DNA from 3 places in the Rhizobium sp. 05N430 genome. Region 2 is predicted to be linked to each of the others. Evidence: predicted binding sites of a transcription regulator. Region 2 holds the regulator's gene; each other region holds the start of a gene.
The links. Region 2 encodes PhoB, which activates phosphate uptake and scavenging genes when phosphate is short. Its sites were predicted from a motif close to TGTCATNNANCTGTCAT; they were not measured.
Positions count from the first base shown of each region.

Region 1: a site for PhoB is predicted at 4,618-4,634, ahead of AC1DJO_RS02960 (UDP-2,3-diacylglucosamine diphosphatase). Genes of this name have one in related genera too.
Region 3: a site for PhoB is predicted at 5,292-5,308, ahead of ugpB (sn-glycerol-3-phosphate ABC transporter substrate-binding protein UgpB). Genes of this name have one in related genera too.

Region 1 covers NZ_JBFTMO010000001.1:597,517-603,981, forward strand. The annotation lists gene AC1DJO_RS02940 (TolB family protein) at 1-29, shown strand, start outside; cobalamin riboswitch at 47-228, shown strand; gene bluB (5,6-dimethylbenzimidazole synthase) at 272-955, shown strand; gene AC1DJO_RS02950 (DUF2865 domain-containing protein) at 952-2,049, opposite strand; gene AC1DJO_RS02955 (NADP-dependent malic enzyme) at 2,174-4,486, opposite strand; gene AC1DJO_RS02960 (UDP-2,3-diacylglucosamine diphosphatase) at 4,700-5,503, shown strand; gene AC1DJO_RS02965 (MFS transporter) at 5,653-6,465, shown strand, end outside.
Region 2 covers NZ_JBFTMO010000003.1:506,346-512,810, reverse strand. The annotation lists gene pstA (phosphate ABC transporter permease PstA) at 1-974, shown strand, start outside; gene pstB (phosphate ABC transporter ATP-binding protein PstB) at 990-1,805, shown strand; gene phoU (phosphate signaling complex protein PhoU) at 1,852-2,565, shown strand; gene phoB (phosphate regulon transcriptional regulator PhoB) at 2,598-3,281, shown strand; gene AC1DJO_RS09945 (GcrA family cell cycle regulator) at 3,348-3,884, opposite strand; gene AC1DJO_RS09940 (acetylornithine transaminase) at 4,311-5,510, shown strand; gene argF (ornithine carbamoyltransferase) at 5,550-6,465, shown strand, end outside.
Region 3 covers NZ_JBFTMO010000005.1:83,730-90,194, reverse strand. The annotation lists gene AC1DJO_RS13135 (complex I NDUFA9 subunit family protein) at 1-204, opposite strand, end outside; gene AC1DJO_RS13130 (DUF1330 domain-containing protein) at 317-604, opposite strand; gene pyrF (orotidine-5'-phosphate decarboxylase) at 628-1,323, opposite strand; gene AC1DJO_RS13120 (histidine phosphatase family protein) at 1,320-1,910, opposite strand; gene pmtA (phospholipid N-methyltransferase PmtA) at 1,910-2,503, opposite strand; gene dnaN (DNA polymerase III subunit beta) at 2,618-3,736, opposite strand; gene AC1DJO_RS13105 (hypothetical protein) at 3,832-3,990, shown strand; gene rsmI (16S rRNA (cytidine(1402)-2'-O)-methyltransferase) at 3,983-4,900, shown strand; gene AC1DJO_RS13095 (YraN family protein) at 4,890-5,258, shown strand; gene ugpB (sn-glycerol-3-phosphate ABC transporter substrate-binding protein UgpB) at 5,384-6,465, shown strand, end outside.

The sequences.
Region 1 (6,465 bases), on a different contig from region 2:
CCTATGTCCGGTATTTCCCGTCTACTTGAAGCGTCTCTGAAAAGCGGGCAAGAGGCTTTGGTCAGGTGCCCGCTTGTCGCGGGAGAATCGGGAATCCGGTGCAAGCCCGGAACGTGCCCAACGCTGTAAGGCCGACGCCTGCCGCATCATGCCACTGGTTGACACCGGGAAGGCTGCGGCGGGCGGATGACGCCAAGTCAGAAGACCGGCCTGGCATCATAGACTGATCCCGCGCGGACGGCGGGGCGGTTGCGTTGTTGGGGATTTGACGATGCGGCCCATGAACAAGGATGCGCTTGAAGGCGCGTCCGCCTTTTCCGCTGACGAGCGCGACGCCGTCTACCGGGCGATCATGACCAGGCGCGATGTGCGCGACCAGTTTCTGCCGGATCCTGTGCCATCCGATGTGCTGGTGCGGCTACTCGAAGCTGCGCACCACGCGCCTTCGGTTGGCTTCATGCAGCCCTGGAATTTTATCGTTGTCGAAGATGCGGGTGTGCGGCAGCGCGTCTGGAACGCCTTCGATCGCGCGAACCGCGAGGCGGCTGGGATGTTCGATGGCGAGCGGCAGGCGACATACCGCTCGCTGAAGCTGGAGGGCATCCTCAAGGCGCCGCTCGGCATCTGCATCACTTGCGATCCGTCGCGCAGCGGTGACGTCGTGCTGGGGCGCACACATAACCCGCGTATGGATAGCTATTCAACCGTCTGTGCAGTGCAGAACCTCTGGCTCGCAGCACGGGCTGAAGGCATTGGCGTTGGTTGGGTCAGCATTTTCCATGAGAGCGAACTCAAGGAAATTCTCGGCGTGCCCGCGCATATCGAGATCGTCGCCTGGCTCTGCGTTGGCTATGTCGATGCGCTCTATAGCGAGCCCGAGCTGGCCGTCAAAGGCTGGCGGCAGCGGCTGCCGCTCGACGAGCTGATCTTCCGCGATGGCTGGGGCCGCCGCTAATTCCGCTGTTGCTGCTGCGGCTGCGGGCCCGATGTCGCCGGGTTCTTTAGGTCGATACTGCCCTGGTCGCCGGCGAGAAATTGCGGGCCGATCTGGCGTACCTTGCTGTTGCCGGGGTCATAGGGACGGTCGGGTATCTGTGCCTGCGGCGCAGCCGGTGTGGGGGCTGCAGTTGCCGGCGGCTTGGTGGTGATCGTCGTGATCGAGCCTTTCTGCGGCGGCGCGCTGACCGTCTGGTTCTTGCGCATCTGCTCGTAATAGGCGGTCAGATTGCAGGTGCAGGAGGATTTCTCGCCGGGCGCTCGGTTCTTGTAGGCGAAGGCGTTTGGCATAGCGCTGTAGCGGGCGCCAGTCGCGGCCGAGATCATGTTGGCCGCGTCGGTGTTGGAGACGTCCTGATAGAACAGCTCCGTCTCGATGCCGGGGCACATTTTCGAGCAGGTCGAGGCGTCGCGGCTGAAATCGATCGAGGTCGCATTGGTGCTGATCGGGAAGAAGCCGCCGTCGCAGATGCGCACGCACATGGTGCTGACATGCGACATCATCTCGCCGCGGGGCACGCCATATTGGGTGTTGCCTTCCTCGCCGTTGCCGAGCGGAATGAAGGTATCGCCGCGCATCGCCTGTTCTTCGGTACTTGGCGCTGGGACATCGGCGCGCTCGTCCGGCTGATAACCCGGATCGTCGTTGCAGCCGTTATCGTCGAGGGCGGCCATCAGTTCGCGGCGTTCGTTGACATCGCTGCCGCCGGCCTCCCGCAGTTGGTTGCGGCGGTCCTGGAGGTAGTGGATGTTGTCGATCATCCGCGATTCCGATTCCTGCAGGTCGCTGCAGTAGCGGTCATTCTCGCCGCCGATAACAACCATGCTGTCTACGCTGCAGCCGTTGCTGCGCAGGTCGTTGCGCAGCTTGCGGAGCTCGAGGTTCTGTTCGGCTATGGCGCTTGCATATTGGCGGATCTCCGGGCCGTTGCCGATCACCTGCGGCAGGTCGGCAAGGCGTCCGCGCAGATCTTCGCAGATCGCGCTGGTCTGCGCCGCCGCGGGCGCGGTAGCAGCGAGAAAGAGAGCAAGGGTCAGGCTTCGGCGTTTCACGGTATCATCCCGCAGCATAGTAAACCGGAAGCGGCAGAGCATTTGCCGCATCCGTTCTGTCTAGCTGCCTTCCGTTAACAAGCTAACGAAGGAATTCTAACGCATTTTTCCGATCTACGGCAAATCACGCCGGCTGCTGCGCCTCGACCACGGCGAGAGCCGCCATATTGACGACGCCGCGGGAGGTCACCGACGGTGCCAGGATGTGGGCCGGAAGGGCCGTGCCGAGCAGGATCGGGCCGACATGCAGGCCGTCGGTCATCGACTTGACGACGCCGAGCGTGATGTTGGCCGCATCGAGGTTCGGGAAGACCAGCAGGTTGGCTTCGCCATGCAGCGTGGTGGATGGCATGACGCGCTTGCGGATTTCGTCGGCGATTGCGCTCTCACCATGCATTTCGCCATCGACTTCGAGATCGGGCGCGGCGTCACGGATCAGCTGCAGGGCACTGCGCATCTTGGTGGCGCTTTCGCTTTCGCGCGAGCCGAAGTTGGAATGCGAGACGAGGGCGGCGCGCGGCGTGATGCCGAAGCGCTTGATTTCCTCGGCAGCCAGAACGGCGGATTCCGCCACTTCCTCGGCGCTCGGATTGAACGTCACGTAGGTGTCGGTGAAGAAGGTGGCGCCGCGCTGCGAGATCAGCAGGCTGAGTGCCGAGAAATCGCGGACATCCTTGCGCTTGCCGATGATCTGGCGAACGTCGCGCAGGTGCTTCTCGTAACGGCCTTCGAGGCCGCAGATCAGCGCGTCTGCTTCGCCGCGGCGCAGCGCCAGCGCACCGATGACGGTGGTGTTGGTACGCACGATCGTGCGGGCAGCTTCCGGGATGACGCCCCGGCGGCCAACGAGCGACAGATAGAGATCGACATATTCGCGGAAACGCGGATCGTCTTCCGGATTGATGACGGCGAAGTCGGAGAGCGGGCGGATGCGCAGGCCGTAGCGTTGCAGGCGGGTCTCGATGACCTGCGGACGGCCGATCAGGATCGGTTCAGCAATGCCTTCTTCGATCAACACCTGGGCAGCGCGGAGTACGCGTTCGTCTTCACCTTCGGAGAAGATCACCCGCTTCTTTTCGGCAGCCTTGGCGGCCGTAAAGATCGGCTTCATGATGAAGCCGGAGCGGAAGACGAAGCGGTTCAGCTGGTCGAGATAGGCGTCGAAATCGGTGATCGGACGGCGTGCAACGCCGCTCTCGGCCGCTGCCTTGGCGACAGCAGGCGCGATGCGCAGGATCAGGCGCGGATCGAAGGGCGAGGGGATGAGGTAGTTCGGTCCGAAGATCGGGGTTTCGCCGGAATAGGCGCGGGCGGCGACATCGGACGGCTCTTCGCGGGCGAGGCCGGCGATGGCGCGGACGGCTGCCATCTTCATCGCTTCGTTGATCTCCTCGGCGCCGCAATCCAGCGCGCCGCGGAAGATGAAGGGGAAGCAGAGAACGTTGTTGACCTGGTTCGGGAAGTCCGAGCGTCCGGTGCAGATCATCGCGTCCGGCCGGGCGGCACGGGCGAGTTCCGGCATGATCTCCGGCGTCGGGTTGGCGAGCGCCATGATCAGCGGCTTTTCGGCCATCTGCTCGAGCAGTTCCGGCTTCAGAACGCCGGCAGCAGAGAGGCCGAGGAACACATCGGCGCCGCCGATGTTTTCGGCGAGCGTGCGGGTATCGCTCTTCTGCGCGTAGACGGCTTTCCATTGGTCCATCAGCACGTTGCGGTCCTCGTAGACGAGGCCTTCGATATCGTGGACCCAGATGTTCTCGCGCTTGGCGCCGAGTTCGACGAGCAGATTGAGACAGGCGAGTGCCGCAGCACCAGCGCCGGACGTGACGATCTTGACGTTGCTGATCGACTTGCCGGCCAGTTCCAGGCCGTTGAGGATGGCGGCGGCGACGATGATCGCGGTGCCGTGCTGGTCGTCATGGAAGACGGGAATGCGCATCTTTGCGCGCAGCTGCTGTTCGATCTCGAAGCATTCCGGCGCCTTGATGTCTTCGAGGTTGATGCCGCCGAAGGTCGGCTCCAGCGAGGCGACGGTCGAGACCATCTGCTCGACGGTCGAGGCATCGACCTCGATATCGAAGACGTCGATATTGGCGAATTTCTTGAAGAGAACGGCCTTGCCTTCCATCACCGGCTTGGAGGCGAGAGGGCCGATATTGCCGAGGCCGAGAACGGCGGTTCCGTTGGAGATGACGGCGACCAGATTGGCGCGCGAGGTATAGTCGGCGGCCGTCTCCGGATCGTCGCGGATCGCGAGACACGGCGCGGCGACACCGGGCGAATAGGCGAGCGCCAGATCGCGCTGGTTGCCGAGCGGCTTGGTCGCCTGAATTTCGAGTTTGCCGGGGCGGGGATAGCGGTGGAAGAACAGCGCCTGTTCGTCAAGAGTTCCACCTGTCAGGTTCTTCTCCGTCTTGGATTTGTCCTGATTATCCATTGCCTTCTCCAATACCGCAGTCATGTCGTTTGAAGCCTTCTCCATACAACAATCGGTGCGGCGGGACAGCGGGAATTTGAGGTTGAAAGCGGAAAACTCTTGTGCCCGGGGGATGCGTCAAACAACCGCGCTGTCATCTTCCTGAAACACGAGTCTGATTTTGGAAGGCCAGATGAACGATGGGGCACGGGCAGGATGCCTGTGATGGATTACATGGATACGCGACACTTCCGTACGCTCTTCATTTCCGATGTGCATCTCGGTTCCAAGGCTGCCAAGGCTGACTTCTTGATCGACTTTCTGCGTCACCACGAGGCAGACACGATTGTCCTCGTCGGGGATATCGTCGATGGCTGGCGCCTGAAGCGCAGCTGGTACTGGCCGCAGGTCTGCAACGACGTCATCCAGAAACTGCTGCGCCAGGCGCGCAAGGGTACGCGCGTCGTCTACATTCCCGGCAATCACGACGAATTCCTGCGCGACTTCCCGGGCATGCATTTCGGCGGCATCGAAGTGGCCGAGCGGATGATGCACGAGGGCGCCGACGGCAAGAAGTATCTGGTGCTGCATGGGGACGAATTCGATGTCGTCGTCCGCAATGCCCGCCTGCTCGCCTATCTCGGCGACTGGGCCTATGACATGGCGATCCGCATCAATATCGTTCTGGCTGCCATTCGCCGCCGGATGGGCATGCCTTACTGGTCGTTCTCGGCCTGGGCCAAGCTGCAGGTCAAGCATGCCGTCAACTTCATCGGCGAGTTCCAGCGCGTCGTCGCCGACGAGGCCCGCAAGTGCGGTGCCGACGGCGTCATCTGCGGCCATATCCACCATGCCGTCATCGAGGAGATGGACGGTGTGCGCTACATCAATACCGGCGACTGGGTCGAGAGCTGCACGGCGATTGCCGAGCATGAGGACGGCACTTTCGAACTGATCACATGGAATGCGATCGCCAGCAGCGAGCCGGTGACTTTGAAGCTGACGCACCAGCCCGAGCGCGCGCCGCAGGCTGCCTGATTTTCATCCCGCCATATGCAAGACATTTAGCCGTTGCCTCGGGGCAACGGTCCTATTTATTTTTTAAAACGTTTCAAATGGGCAATTTCTCGCCATAGTCGCCCCTAGGTTGATGTGTTAGGCAGCGCACAGTTTCCTGCAGGTCCACCATGATTCCCGCCCAGAATGCCTCTGTCGATGAGGGGGCTCCGCCGCGTTTCCGGCTGCTCAGCGCCCTGTCTTACTGCGCCCCGCTGATCGTCAACGGTGTCGCGCTTCCGTTCTTCCCTGTCTGGCTTGCGGTTCACAAATTCACCGATCACGAGATCGGCGTCATCCTTGCCGTGCCGATGGTCGTGCGCGTCCTCGTGGCGCCGGTTGTTGCGATGTATGCCGACCGGATGAAGGAGCGCGCCGATGTGCTCCTATGGTCTGGCGGGTTGTCGCTGCTGACGGCGATCGCACTTTACTGGACGACAAGCTTCTGGCCGGTGCTGATCGTCTACAGCGTCCAGGGCGCCACCTTTGCGCCCTATGTGCCGATCGTCGAATCGATCGTTATTTCGGGCGTCCGGCGCTGGGGTCTGGATTACGGTTCGATGCGTGTCTGGGGATCGATCGCCTTCATCGTCTCGACGATGATCGGCGGCGAAATGATCGGCGTGTGGGGTGGCGATATGGTGCTGCCGGTTATGATCTTTGGCTTTGCGATGACCATGGCGATGGCGATCTACTGTCCGCGTATCGGCCCGACGCGGCGCCGCAATACGCCTGTCGATCTGCAGCAGGCAACGGGTAGCTCGTTGCGTCAGCCGCATCTGCTAGTGCTGCTCTGGGGCGTGGCGATCCAGCAGTCCAGCCACGCGCTGCTCTATGCCTTCGCATCCATCTATTGGCATCAGCTCGGCTTCACCGGCACGCAGGTCGGTATTCTCTGGAGCGCCGGCGTGGCCTCAGAGGTGCTGGTGTTCTTCGTCTCGAAG
Region 2 (6,465 bases):
GTCCTGACGTCCGCGATGCTTCGGCCATGCTCTCCAAGGGTGCGCCGATCCAGCTGCGCGACATGGTCGTTTCCGACCCGTCGATCATCGGCAAGACGGTCAATGTCACGGTGCTTGCCGACGCCAATATCGATAGCGCCAGCAAGGGCCAGATCGACCTCAGCGTCGATGAGAAGAACCGCAAGGTGAACGACAAGCAGGTCGGCTGGATGAACGAGCTTAAGGCGAGCGGTGCTCTCTTCAAGCAGTTCAACACAGGCCTGTTCGTCAATGGCAATTCCAGCCGTCCGGAAGCAGCGGGCCTGGGCGTTGCGCTCATCGGCTCGCTCTACCTGATGCTGATCGTTCTGGTTCTTGCTCTGCCGATCGGTGTCGCCGCCTCGATCTATCTCGAGGAGTTTGCGCCGAAGAACAAGCTGACCGATCTGATCGAGGTCAACATCAACAACCTCGCTGCCGTTCCGTCGATCGTTTACGGTCTGCTCGGCCTCTCCGTCTTCATCAACTTCATGGGCCTGCCGCGCTCCGCGTCGCTTGTCGGTGGTCTGGTGCTGACGCTGATGACCCTGCCGACCATCATCATCGCCACGCGTGCTGCGCTTCGTGCTGTGCCGCCGTCGATCCGCTCGGCCGCCCTCGGTCTCGGCGCATCGAAGATGCAGATGGTGTTCCACCACGTTCTGCCGCTTGCCATGCCGGGCATCCTGACCGGTACCATCATCGGCCTGGCGCATGCGCTCGGCGAAACCGCGCCGCTTCTCTTGATCGGCATGGTCGCCTTCGTTGCCAATGCGCCGACCACGCCGCTCGATCCGTCCACGGCACTTCCGGTCCAGGTCTATATGTGGGCCAACGAAGCCGAACGCGCCTTCGTGGAGCGTACCTCGGGTGCCATCATCGTCCTGCTCCTGTTCCTAATCGTCATGAACATCGGAGCCATCCTCTTGCGCCGTCGCTTTGAGCGCCGCTGGTAAACGGAGTAGAAACCCATGAACATGTTGACAGAAGCAGCAGTTGAGAAGGCTCTGGACCAGAAGATGAACAGCATCCCTTACAAGATGATCGGCCAGGACGTTTCGGTCTATTACGGCGAGAAACGTGCGCTTTTCGACGTCAAGCTGAACATCCGCGAAAACACCGTGACTGCGCTCATCGGTCCGTCCGGCTGCGGCAAGTCCACCTTCCTGCGCAGCCTGAACCGTATGAATGACACGATCGACAATTGCCGCGTCACCGGCAAGATCACGCTCGATGGCGATGATATCTACGATCCGGATATCGACGTCGTCGAACTTCGCGCCCGCGTCGGCATGGTGTTCCAGAAGCCGAACCCGTTCCCGAAGACGATCTATGAAAACGTCGCCTACGGCCCGCGCATCCACGGTCTCGCCAAGTCGAAAGCCGACATGGACCAGATCGTCGAGACCAGCCTGCAGCGCGCCGGTCTCTGGAACGAGGTCAAGGACCGTGTGCATGAATCCGGCACCGGCCTCTCCGGCGGTCAGCAGCAGCGTCTCTGCATCGCCCGCGCCGTCGCCGTCAGCCCCGAAGTCATCCTCATGGACGAACCCTGCTCGGCGCTCGACCCGATCGCCACGGCAAAGGTCGAGGAGCTGATCCACGAGCTGCGCGAAAGCTACACGATCGTCATCGTGACGCACTCCATGCAGCAGGCGGCCCGCGTCTCGCAGCGCACCGCCATGTTCCACCTCGGCAACCTCGTCGAGGAGAACGACACCGACAAGATGTTCACCAATCCGGACGATCCGCGCACCCAGGACTACATCATGGGCCGCTTCGGCTGATCTTTGGCGTCACGACTTCCGATAGAGACACTCAAGGACATTTCCCATGGCATCGACACATATCTTTTCTGCATATGACGAAGATCTGAAGTTCCTGACCCGCCGCATTTCCGAAATGGGCGGCCTGGCGGAACAGATGGTCTCCGACGCTGTGCGCGCGCTGGTCAACGGCGATGGCGCACTGGCGCAGAAGGTCATCTCCGACGACGTGATCCTCGATCACGCCGAGCGCGAGATCAACGACAAGGCGATCGTCACCATCGCCCGCCGCCAGCCGATGGCGTCGGACCTGCGCGAGATCATGGGTTCGATCCGCATCGCCGCCGACCTCGAGCGCGTCGGCGATCTCGGCAAGAACACCGCCAAGCGCGTCATCGCCGTGCAGAGCACCGGCGTTCCGCGCAAGCTCGGCCGCGGCCTGGAGCATCTCTCCGAACTGGCGCTCGTCCAGCTCAAGGAAGTGCTCGACGTTTACACGACGCGCGCCGCCGACAAGGCGAAGTCGATCCGCGAGCGCGACGAGGAAATCGACGCGATGTACACCTCGCTGTTCCGCGAGCTCCTGACCTACATGATGGAAGATCCGCGCAACATCACCAGCTGCACGCATCTGCTGTTCTGCGCCAAGAACATCGAACGCATCGGCGACCACGCCACCAACATCGCAGAAACCATCTACTACATGGCGACCGGCGCCCAGCCGGAGGGCGAGCGTCCGAAGGACGACACCGCCAACACCGTCGGCGCGGTCACGGAATAATATCCGGACCGGGCCTCAGGAGACAGAACAGAATGATCCCGAGAGTTGCAGTCGTTGAAGACGAAGAAGCACTGAGCGTGCTTCTTCGTTACAATCTCGAAGCCGAAGGTTTCGAGGTCGACACCATCCTGCGCGGCGATGAGGCGGAAATCCGCCTTCAGGAGCGGACGCCGGACCTTCTTATCCTTGATTGGATGCTGCCTGGCGTATCAGGCATCGAGCTTTGCCGTCGGCTGCGCATGCGCCCGGAGACCGAGCGTCTGCCGATCATCATGCTGACGGCGCGCGGCGAGGAAAGCGAACGCGTTCGCGGCCTCTCGACCGGTGCCGACGACTATGTCGTCAAGCCGTTCTCGACGCCCGAGCTCGTCGCTCGCGTCAAGGCGATGCTGCGCCGCGCCAAGCCCGAAGTTCTCTCGACCGTGCTGAAATGCGGCGATATCGAACTCGACCGTGAGACGCACCGCGTTCATCGCAAGACCCGCGAAGTCCGTCTCGGACCGACCGAGTTTCGCCTGCTGGAATTCCTGATGGCCTCTCCCGGCCGCGTCTTCTCGCGCTCGCAGCTTCTGGATGGCGTCTGGGGTCACGACATCTATGTCGACGAGCGCACCGTCGATGTCCATGTCGGCCGTCTGCGCAAGGCGCTGAACTTCTCCAACATGCAGGATGTCATCCGCACCGTTCGCGGCGCTGGATATTCGATGGAAGCTTGAAGCTCTCAGGTATGGGACACAAAAAAACGGGCCGTAAGGCCCGTTTTTCGTTTGTGCTTACCCGGCTCAGTTTGCCCGTGCCGCTGCCCTGCGGCGCTCGTTGACCGGCTGGTAGGCCAGGCGCTGGTGGTAGGTGCAGTAAGGCGAAGAATCCGGGCTTTCGCAGCCGCAGAAGTGGAAATCGTCCTTCAAGGGATCGCCGACCGGCCACTTGCAGGTGCGCTCGGTGAGCTCCGTCAGGCCGAGACGGCGGGAAATCGGGACGATCACGTTCTTGGCGGGACGGTATTCCATCTCCTCCATGACGTCGATCTCGATCTCTTCCTTCAGCATCGTCGCGCCCTGCTGGCGGGTGACCGTACGGGTCGTCGCCAGACGCGATGCGTAGGTTGGGGCGCGGGGTGCTGCCGCCGTACGCTTGGGAGCGCGGGCAGCCGTGGCGTTGCCGCCGGCCTTCGCACGGCCCGGCAGCGCCAGACGGTGAACCTTGCCGATAACGGCGTTACGGCTGACGCCGCCAAGCTGGGCAGCGATCTGGCTCGCGCTCAGCCCTTCGGACCACAGTTTCTTGAGTTTCTCGACCCGCTCGTCTGTCCAGTTCATGCCCTGTGTCTCCGCCGTTTAAGCGTTGCGAAGGCAGAATCCCTCACTGTTTGCCCCGAACGAATCCGGCACAAGAAACGCTTGACTAATTTTGGTGACTAGTTCCGCCGCATGCAGTCTAGTAATTGAGTTTTAACCTAGTGTGAGGCTGACTCCGTGACAAGAGTCGCAGGAATCCGGATGAATCGAATTCGGGGTTTTCCCCAACTTGCTTCCCCTGAGAGTCATTTCTGCAACATTAGCTGTTGATAAAACGCGACATTGCTTGAGCGTCTCTCAGAAGCCACGAAAGCCGCAGTTTTGTTGACATTGCAGTGCGAAAAGTAAATAGTGCCAGTCGCCGCCGAAAGGCGGCATTTTTAATTTTTCGGACCTGGTTTTTTAGCCGGAGTCCGGTTGCCCGTAACGCTGACAGGAGACCGCGCCATGGCTGAAGCCGCGCCGCTATATGATACCTATTCTCGTGCCCCATTGCGGTTCGAGCGAGGTGAAGGCGTGTGGCTGATCACCGAAACTGGCGAACGATATCTGGATTTCGGTGCCGGCGTCGCGGTGACCTCGGTCGGCCACAGCAATCCGCATGTCGTGGATACCCTGAAGGCACAGGCCGACAAGGTCTGGCACCTGTCCAACATCTATGAAATCCCCGGGCAGGAAAAGCTCGCCAGGCGGCTGACGGAGGCGACTTTCGCCGACAAGGTGTTCTTCACCAATTCAGGCGCGGAAGCCCTGGAATGCGCGATCAAGACCGCACGCCGCTACCAGTATTCGAAGGGCCATCCCGAGCGCTTCCATATCATCACGTTCGAAGGCGCCTTCCACGGCCGGACGCTGGCAACGATCGCTGCCGGCGGGCAGGAGAAGTATCTGGAAGGCTTCGGCCCCAAGGCGCCGGGTTTCGACCAGGTGCCCTTCGGTGATATCGACGCCGTCCGCGCCGCAATCACTGATGCGACCGCAGGCATTCTGATCGAGCCGGTTCAGGGCGAGGGTGGCATTCGCCCGGTGACCACCGAGTTCATGAAGGCGCTGCGCGCGCTCTGCGACGAGAAGGGCCTGCTGCTCATTCTCGACGAGGTCCAGACCGGCGTCGGCCGTACCGGTAAGTTCTTTGCCTATGAGTGGTCCGGCGTGACCCCTGATATAATGGCTGTCGCCAAGGGCATCGGTGGCGGCTTCCCGCTCGGCGCCTGCCTGGCAACGGCGGACGCTGCGTCCGGCATGAAGGCCGGCACCCACGGTTCGACTTATGGCGGCAATCCGCTGGCCATGGCCGTCGGCGGCGCCGTACTCGACATCGTCCTTGCCGAAGGCTTCCTGCAACATGTCCGTGATGTGGCTCTGGTCTTCCGCCAGGGCCTCGCGTCGCTCAAGGATCGTTATCCCGACGTCATCGAGGATATCCGCGGCGAAGGTTTGTTGCTCGGCATCAAGGCTGCTGTCCCCTCGACGGAGCTCCTGGCTGCCATCCGCGGCGCGCATCTGCTCGGCGTTCCCGCCGGCGACAACGTCGTGCGCCTGCTGCCGCCTTTGGTCGTCACTGCCGAGGAGGCCCGCGAGGGTCTTGCCCGCATTGAGCAGGCTGCCGAAAGCATTCGCGCATCGAAGGCCAAGAAGACGGCTTGAACGGATAGATGCCTTCCGGGGCAAACAGGTAAGGACGACATGGCTTCCCCCAAACACTTCCTCGATCTTTCGGCGATGAGCTCTGCCGATCTGCGCGTCATCATGGACGACGCGATGCTGCGCAAGCAGGCGTTCAAAGCAGGCAAGGGCGACAAGCCGCTGGCCGGCAAGATGCTGGCGATGATCTTCGAAAAGCCCTCCACCCGGACGCGCGTCTCCTTCGACGTCGGCATGCGCCAGCTGGGCGGTGAGACGCTGTTCCTCTCGGGCACCGAGATGCAGCTCGGCCGCGCCGAGACGATCGGCGACACGGCCAAGGTTCTGTCGCGCTATGTTGATGCGATCATGATCCGTACGACCGAGCATCACCGGATGCTGGAACTTGCCGAACACGCGACGGTACCGGTGATCAATGCACTGACGGACGATACGCATCCCTGCCAGATCATGGCCGACATCATGACCTTCGAAGAGCATCGCGGCCCGGTCAAGGGCAAGACGATCGCCTGGACCGGCGACGGCAACAACGTGCTGCATTCGCTGGTCGAAGGAGCTGCCCGTTTCGGCTACCGCATGAACATGGCTGTCCCCCTTGGTTCCGAGCCGAAGGATCACTATCTGAACTGGGCCCGCAATGAGGGCGCCGAAATCATGCTCAGCCATGATGCCGACCGTGCGGTCGAAGGCGCCGATTGCGTGGTAACCGATACCTGGGTCTCCATGAATCAGGAACATCGGGCTCGCGGTCACAACGTCTTCCAGCCCTATCAGGTCAATCAGGCTTTGATGGCGAAAGCAGGCAAGGATGCATTGTTCATGCATTGCCTGCCGGCCCATCGTGGTGAGGAAGTGACGGACGATGTGATCGATGGCCCGCAATCCGTGGTCTTCGATGAAGCGGAAAACCGTCTTCATGCGCAGAAGTCGATTCTTGCATGGTGCCTGGGCGCGATCT
Region 3 (6,465 bases), on a different contig from region 2:
CGACTGGCGGTAGCGCAGATTGGCCTGCACGAAGGAAATCTGGCCGACATTGCCGAGCGGCTGCAGGAAACCTGCGAGATCGGGGCGGCGCACCGCGACCCGGATGCGGTATCCACGCTTGGCAAGCGCGCGAACCACGTGCCTGCCGACGAAGCCGGAGCCTCCGAACACGGTGACGAGCGGCGGCAGGTTGGCAAGTGTCATGGCAGGTTCCTCGAAAGGCTTGGGAGAGAGTGGTTGTTGGCTCCCGTATTAGCCCAATCCAGACGCGACGGAAAGGCCCATCGCGCCGCAGTTTCGCATCTGCGAAGACGCCTCAGATTCCCTCGACGACCACCATTTCGGCATCCGCGACTTCCTGGCGGATTTTGGCGGCGATCTGGTATTCCGGCGAGTTGTAGCAATCAACGGCTGCCTGCATCGACGGGAACTCGATCACGACATTGCGCGCCCGCGCCTTGCCCTCGAGCTCGGTGATCGCACCGCCGCGGGCGAGGAAGTTGGCGCCGTATTTCTCGAAGGCCGGTTTTGCGGCCGCGACATAGTCCTTGTAGCGCTCGGCGTCACGAACATCGACGCGCGCGATCCAGTAACCCTTAGCCATGATCTTCCTCTCCCTCTCTTTGCTTAACGGAGCGCTGCGTCCATCTCGGCCAGGATCGCGCGGGCGGCGTCCTTCGGATCCGGCGCCTTGACGATCGGGCGGGCGACGACAAGGTGGCTGGAGCCCGCTTTCAAGGCGTCTGCCGGTGTCATCACGCGCTTTTGGTCGCCCTTGTCGCTGCCGGCCGGGCGGATGCCCGGGGTAACGATCGCCATGTTAGGGCCAACGATCTTGCGGACGGCTGACGATTCCTCGGCCGAGCAGACGATGCCGCCCATGCCGGCGGCGAGCGCCTGTTCGGCACGGCGCAACACCAGGGTGTGCGGATCATATTCGTAACCGGCCGCTGTCAGATCCTGCTCGTCCATCGAGGTCAGCACCGTAACGCCGAGCAGGCAAAGATCGGAGCCTTTTGCGGCCTCGACGGCCGCCTTCATCGCCTTCGGATAGGCGTGCAGCGTCAGCATCGACATGCCCATCTTGACGATGTTCTCGACACCCGATGCGATCGTGTTGTCGATGTCGAGAAGCTTCATGTCGAGGAAGATCTTCTTGCCGCTCTGGGCAAGTTCGCGGGCAAATTCCAGCCCGCCAGCAAAGACCAGCTGATAGCCGATCTTGTAGTAGAGAATGTCGTCGCCGAGCGTTGAAACGATCTTTTCCGCTTCGCCCAGTGTCGGAACATCGAGCCCGACGATCAACCGTTCGCGTGCGTTCATCGCATCCACCCCTGCCAGCTTTCAATGGGCGTCCAGTCGCATGATAAGCGCCGGTCTGCAAGGGAGAAAGCGTAGAGATTGCCGCCTCCGCCCGGCTGGTCGCAGTCGCGCCCAATCGGCTTTGCTTCCAGGTGGCATTTCAGCAGTGTTCCGACGCCGCCATGCCCGATGAAGGCGATCGGCTCGTCCGTATTGTGCGACGACAGGATGCGCTCGACGGCGGAAACGATGCGGGCCTGCGCATCGATAGCTCGCTCCCAGCCTTTGAAGCTGAGGTCTGGATTGGCAAAGAACCAGTTGGCGGCTTTTTCGAATTCTGGAGGCGGCAGAAATCCGGTCGCCGACCGGTCGTTCTCATGCATGCCATGGACGATCTCAACACCGATCCCGGCGGCTTCGGCCAGAATCTCTGCTGTTTCGATCGCCTTGGTTTCATCACTTGAAATGATCCGGCGAAGCCTTTTCGTCCAGTCGCTCGCGGCCGCCTGCCGGGTGCGAGCCACTCCTGTTTCCGACAGACCCCATTGCGGAACGGGGACATCGGGATCGATCCTGACCTGTGGGTGAGTGATATAGAGCGCGAACATCAGCCCCGGCGGTAGATCCAGAGCTGAGCCGGGGGGATGTTGCGGACGATGAAGTCGAAATGCTGGATGTGATAGCGATCCGGCCGCGCGATGATCGGCGAGACGGCCCCATAGGAAATCTGGACGACGGGCCGGCCAGCCGGAACGCGGTCGAGAAGACTTTCCAGCAATGCGCTGCGGGCCTGCATCGGAAAGTTCAGCAATGGCACGGCGGACACCACGGAATCGAACATCTGTCCCTTCAGTGCGCCGAGCGTCTTGTCGAGATCGAAAGCGTCGCCGTTGATGAAGTGGACGCCCGGATAGAGGCGAACGAGGTGCTCGTAGAAATCCGTCGAATATTCGATTGCGACAAGCTTTTCTGGCTTAACGCCGCGGCCGAGGATCGCCTTTGTGATCGCGCCCGTTCCCGGTCCAAGCTCAAGCACCGGCAGGCCGGAATTGATATTGATGACGCTTGCCATCTTCTTGGCGGTAATCGAGGAGGTGGGGACGATGGAGCCGACAGTCTTCGGCCCCTGCATCATTCCCTTGAAGAAACGGATTTCCTCATCGAACTTTTTGCCGAGCCGTTCTTTCAGCCGCAACGCCATGCCGTCCTCCTCGTCAAGCAACAAACTGCTGGCTATCTAATTGCAATCATCCGGCAGTAAAACAAGACCAAACGTCGCAATCTGAAAACTTTGCCCGCCAAATGCGACGCGCGTTTACACGCGCATCGGCATCAGAACGTAGAGAGCATCATCGCCAGCCGTGTCGCGAATGAGCGTTGGCGAACCGGCATCGGCAAGCAGGAAGATCGCCTGATCGCCGGAAAGCTGCGCCGTGATATCCAGCAGGTATTTGGCGTTGAAGCCGATCTCCATCGAATCCGTGTCGTAGCCGACGGCCACTTCTTCCGTCGCGCTGCCAGAATCCGGATTGTTGACCGTCAGCAGTAGCTGCCCGTCGGAAAGCGCCAGCTTCACGGCGCGGCCGCGCTCGGACGAAATCGTCGAGACGCGGTCGACGGCCTGGGCGAAAGTGGTGCAATCGACGCGCATTTCCTTGTCGTTGCCGGTTGGAATGACGCGCTGGTAATCCGGGAATGTGCCATCGATCAGCTTCGATGTCATGACGATCGAGCCGATGCTGAGGCGGATCTTGGCGTCGGAAACTTCAACGGTAACAAGCGCATCCGGGCTATCGACCAGCTTCTGCAACTCGCCGACGGTCTTGCGCGGAATGATGATGCCGGGCATGCCCTCGGAGCCCGAAGGCGCCTTCACGTCGGCGCGGGCGAGACGGTGGCCGTCGGTCGCAACGGCGCGCAGCTTCAGGTCGCCTTCGCTTTCGATCGTGTGGAAGAAGATGCCGTTCAGGTAATAGCGGGTCTCTTCGGTGGAGATCGCAAACTGGGTGCGATCGATCAGCATCTTGAGATCCGTTGCCTTCAGCTTGAAGGAATGGGTGAAGGTGCCGGCGGTCAGATCCGGGAAGTCGGATTGCGGCAGGCACTGCAGCGAGAACTTCGAGCGGCCGGACTGGACGGTCATCGAACCGCCATCCGTCGATGTCGCAAGCAGAACTTCCGAACCGTCAGGCAGCTTGCGGACGATGTCGTAAAGAAGATGGGCAGGAACGGTGGTCGCACCGGCCTGTTCGACATTGGCGGGCGTCGCTTCGGTGACTTCGAGATCGAGGTCGGTCGCCTTCATGTCGAGATTCTGGCCGTCGGCACGCAGCAGGATGTTGGACAGGATCGGGATCGTGTTCCGTCGTTCGACGACGCGGTGAACGTGGTTCAGCGACTTCAGGAGGTTGGAACGCTCAATCGTAATACGCATGGGATGCTACCGCTTTCGACCGTGACTGTCCGGGCGCGCGAGCGCGCCAGAAAAATGCCTTTCCGGCTCCATGGCCGGAGGAGTGGACGGGCAAAATGGCAGAACTTTGCCGGGCATTGCAAGGGGTGCAAGGCTTTGCAGGCCTGCAAAGGCGCATTTACCCAATGATCCTCACAGAAATCCGAACCCTTGCCGCGAACGAAGCCTGCGCGCATAAAGAGCCGACGCCAGAGAGGGCCTTTGAAATTGAGTAATGAAGAGACGGCGGGCGAGGGCGGCAAGCATCGCACCTACCGCCTGCATAATGTCAGCATCCCCGCCCGCCCGCTCGAAGCGGCGCTGTATCTGGTCGCAACGCCGATCGGCAATCTCGGCGATATCACGCTTCGCGCGCTGGAAACGCTGGCGGGAGCCGATGTGCTCGCCTGCGAGGATACGCGTGTGACGCGCGTGCTTCTCGATCGCTACGGCATCCAGAATCGGCCCTTTTCCTATCACGAATACAATGCCGACGAGGCCGGTCCGCGTCTGATGCAGGCGATCGAGGCCGGAAAATCGGTTGCGCTGGTCTCGGATGCCGGAACACCGCTGGTCTCCGATCCGGGCTACCGTCTGGCGCAGACAGCCATCGAGACCGGCTACAAGGTTGTTCCGATCCCGGGTGCTTCGGCCCCGCTGGCGGCCCTCGTCGGTTCCGGTCTGCCAAACGAAGCCTTTCTTTTCGCCGGTTTTCTGCCGGTCAAGGACAAGGCGCGCCGCGACCGGCTGGGCGAATTCGCAACCACGCCGGCAACGCTGCTGTTTTTCGAGTCCCCGCATCGCATCGGCGCGACGCTGGCGGCTGCGGCCGATGTGCTGGGCGGTGAACGCCTTGCCTCGGTTTGCCGCGAACTGACCAAGACCTATGAGGAATTCCGCCGTGGCACGCTCGCGGAACTTGCTGCCCACTACGCCGAGAACGACAATGTGAAGGGCGAGATCGTCCTCGTCGTGGCACCGGCCGCCGAGAAGCCGGCCGATGCTGCCGATGTCGATGCGATCCTTGCCGATCTCTCGGGCACGATGCCGACAGCCAAGGCGGCAGCCGAGGCCGCAAAGCTGACGGGTCTGCCCCGCAAGGAGCTTTATCAGCGCTTGCTGGAGATGAAGGCGGATGAGCGGTAGCGGCCCTCGCGCGGACAGGCAGAAGGCGCTGCGCCGGGGCCGGTTCTCGGAATACGCGGCCGCACTGTTTCTTATCCTGAAGGGCTACCGCATCGCCGCCTTCCGCTATCGCACCAAGCTCGGCGAGATCGATATCATCGCCCGCAAGGGCGATCTCGCCATTTTCGTCGAGGTCAAAGCGCGGCGTGACGAGCGCGGCGCGGTGGACGCTGTTTCTTATGCGGCTCAGAAACGCATCCGTGATGCCAGCGACCTCTGGCTTGCCCGCCAGCCAGCCAATCACCTGCTATCGCAGCGTTACGACATCGTGGCCGTGTTGCCCGGCCGCTTGCCCCGGCATTTCCCGAATGCCTTCTAGCGGCATTGCATAGGCGTGCAGGCAGGCAGGCTTTGTAATTTTTCTGTCATGCAAATGTAAAGGAGGCGTCACGTAAGGCCTCTATTGGCTTCCTCACCCCAACAATTGGTGGAGAGGATTTATCCATGTTCAAGACGTTTTCTCTGGCCGCTGCCGCGGTCGTATTGTCTTCGTCGGCATCGTTCGCCGCAACCGAGATCACCTGGTGGCACGCCATGGGTGGCGAACTCGGCCAGAAGCTCGAGCAGATCGTTCAGAAGTTCAACGACAGCCAGACCGAATATCACGTGACCCCGGTTTTCAAGGGCACCTATCCTGAGACCCTGACTGCCGCTATCGCCGCTTTCCGCGCAGGTCAGCAGCCGGCTATCGTTCAGGTCTTCGAAGTCGGTACCGGCACGATGATGGCCGCCAAGGGCGCCGTCTATCCGGTCTACAAACTGATGGCTGACGAGGGCGAGCCCTGGGATCCGTCGAAGTTCATCGCGCCGGTCGTTGGTTACTATTCGGACCCGGAAGGCAACATCCTTTCCTTCCCGTTCAACTCCTCGACGCCGATCCTGTATTACAACAAGGACGTCTTCAAGAAGGCTGGCCTCGATCCGGAAGTTGCCCCGAAGACCTATGCCGAACTGGCTGAGTTCTCGAAGAAGATCGTTGACTCCGGCGCCGCCAAGTGCGGCTTCACCATTACCTATGCTGCGACCTGGCTCGGCCTCGAAAACTTCTCGGCCATCCACGATCTGCCCTACGGCACGCTGCAGAACGGCTTTGGCGGCACCAAGGCCGAGCTGAGCTTCAACGGCCCGAACCAGGCTCGTCTCTGGAGCGATTTGAAGAAGTGGCAGGATGCCGGTTACTTCCAGTACGGTGGTCCGGGCGGCGGCCCCGATGCAGCGCCTAAGTTCTACTCGCAGGAATGCGCCATCTACATGGGCTCCTCGGGCTCGCGCGCTGGCGTGATCAACAACGCCAAGGCCTTCCAGGTCGGCTTCTCGACACTGCCCTACTACGACGACGTCACCAAGGATCCGAAGAACTCGATCATCGGCGGCGCAACGCTCTGGACGCTGAACGGCCAGAAGCCGGAAGTCTACAAGGGTGTCGCCAAGTTCTACACCTACCTCAGCCAGCCGGAAGTTCAGGCTGATTGGCACCAGTTCTCGGGCTACCTGCCGATCACCAACGCTGCCTACGATCTCGGTAA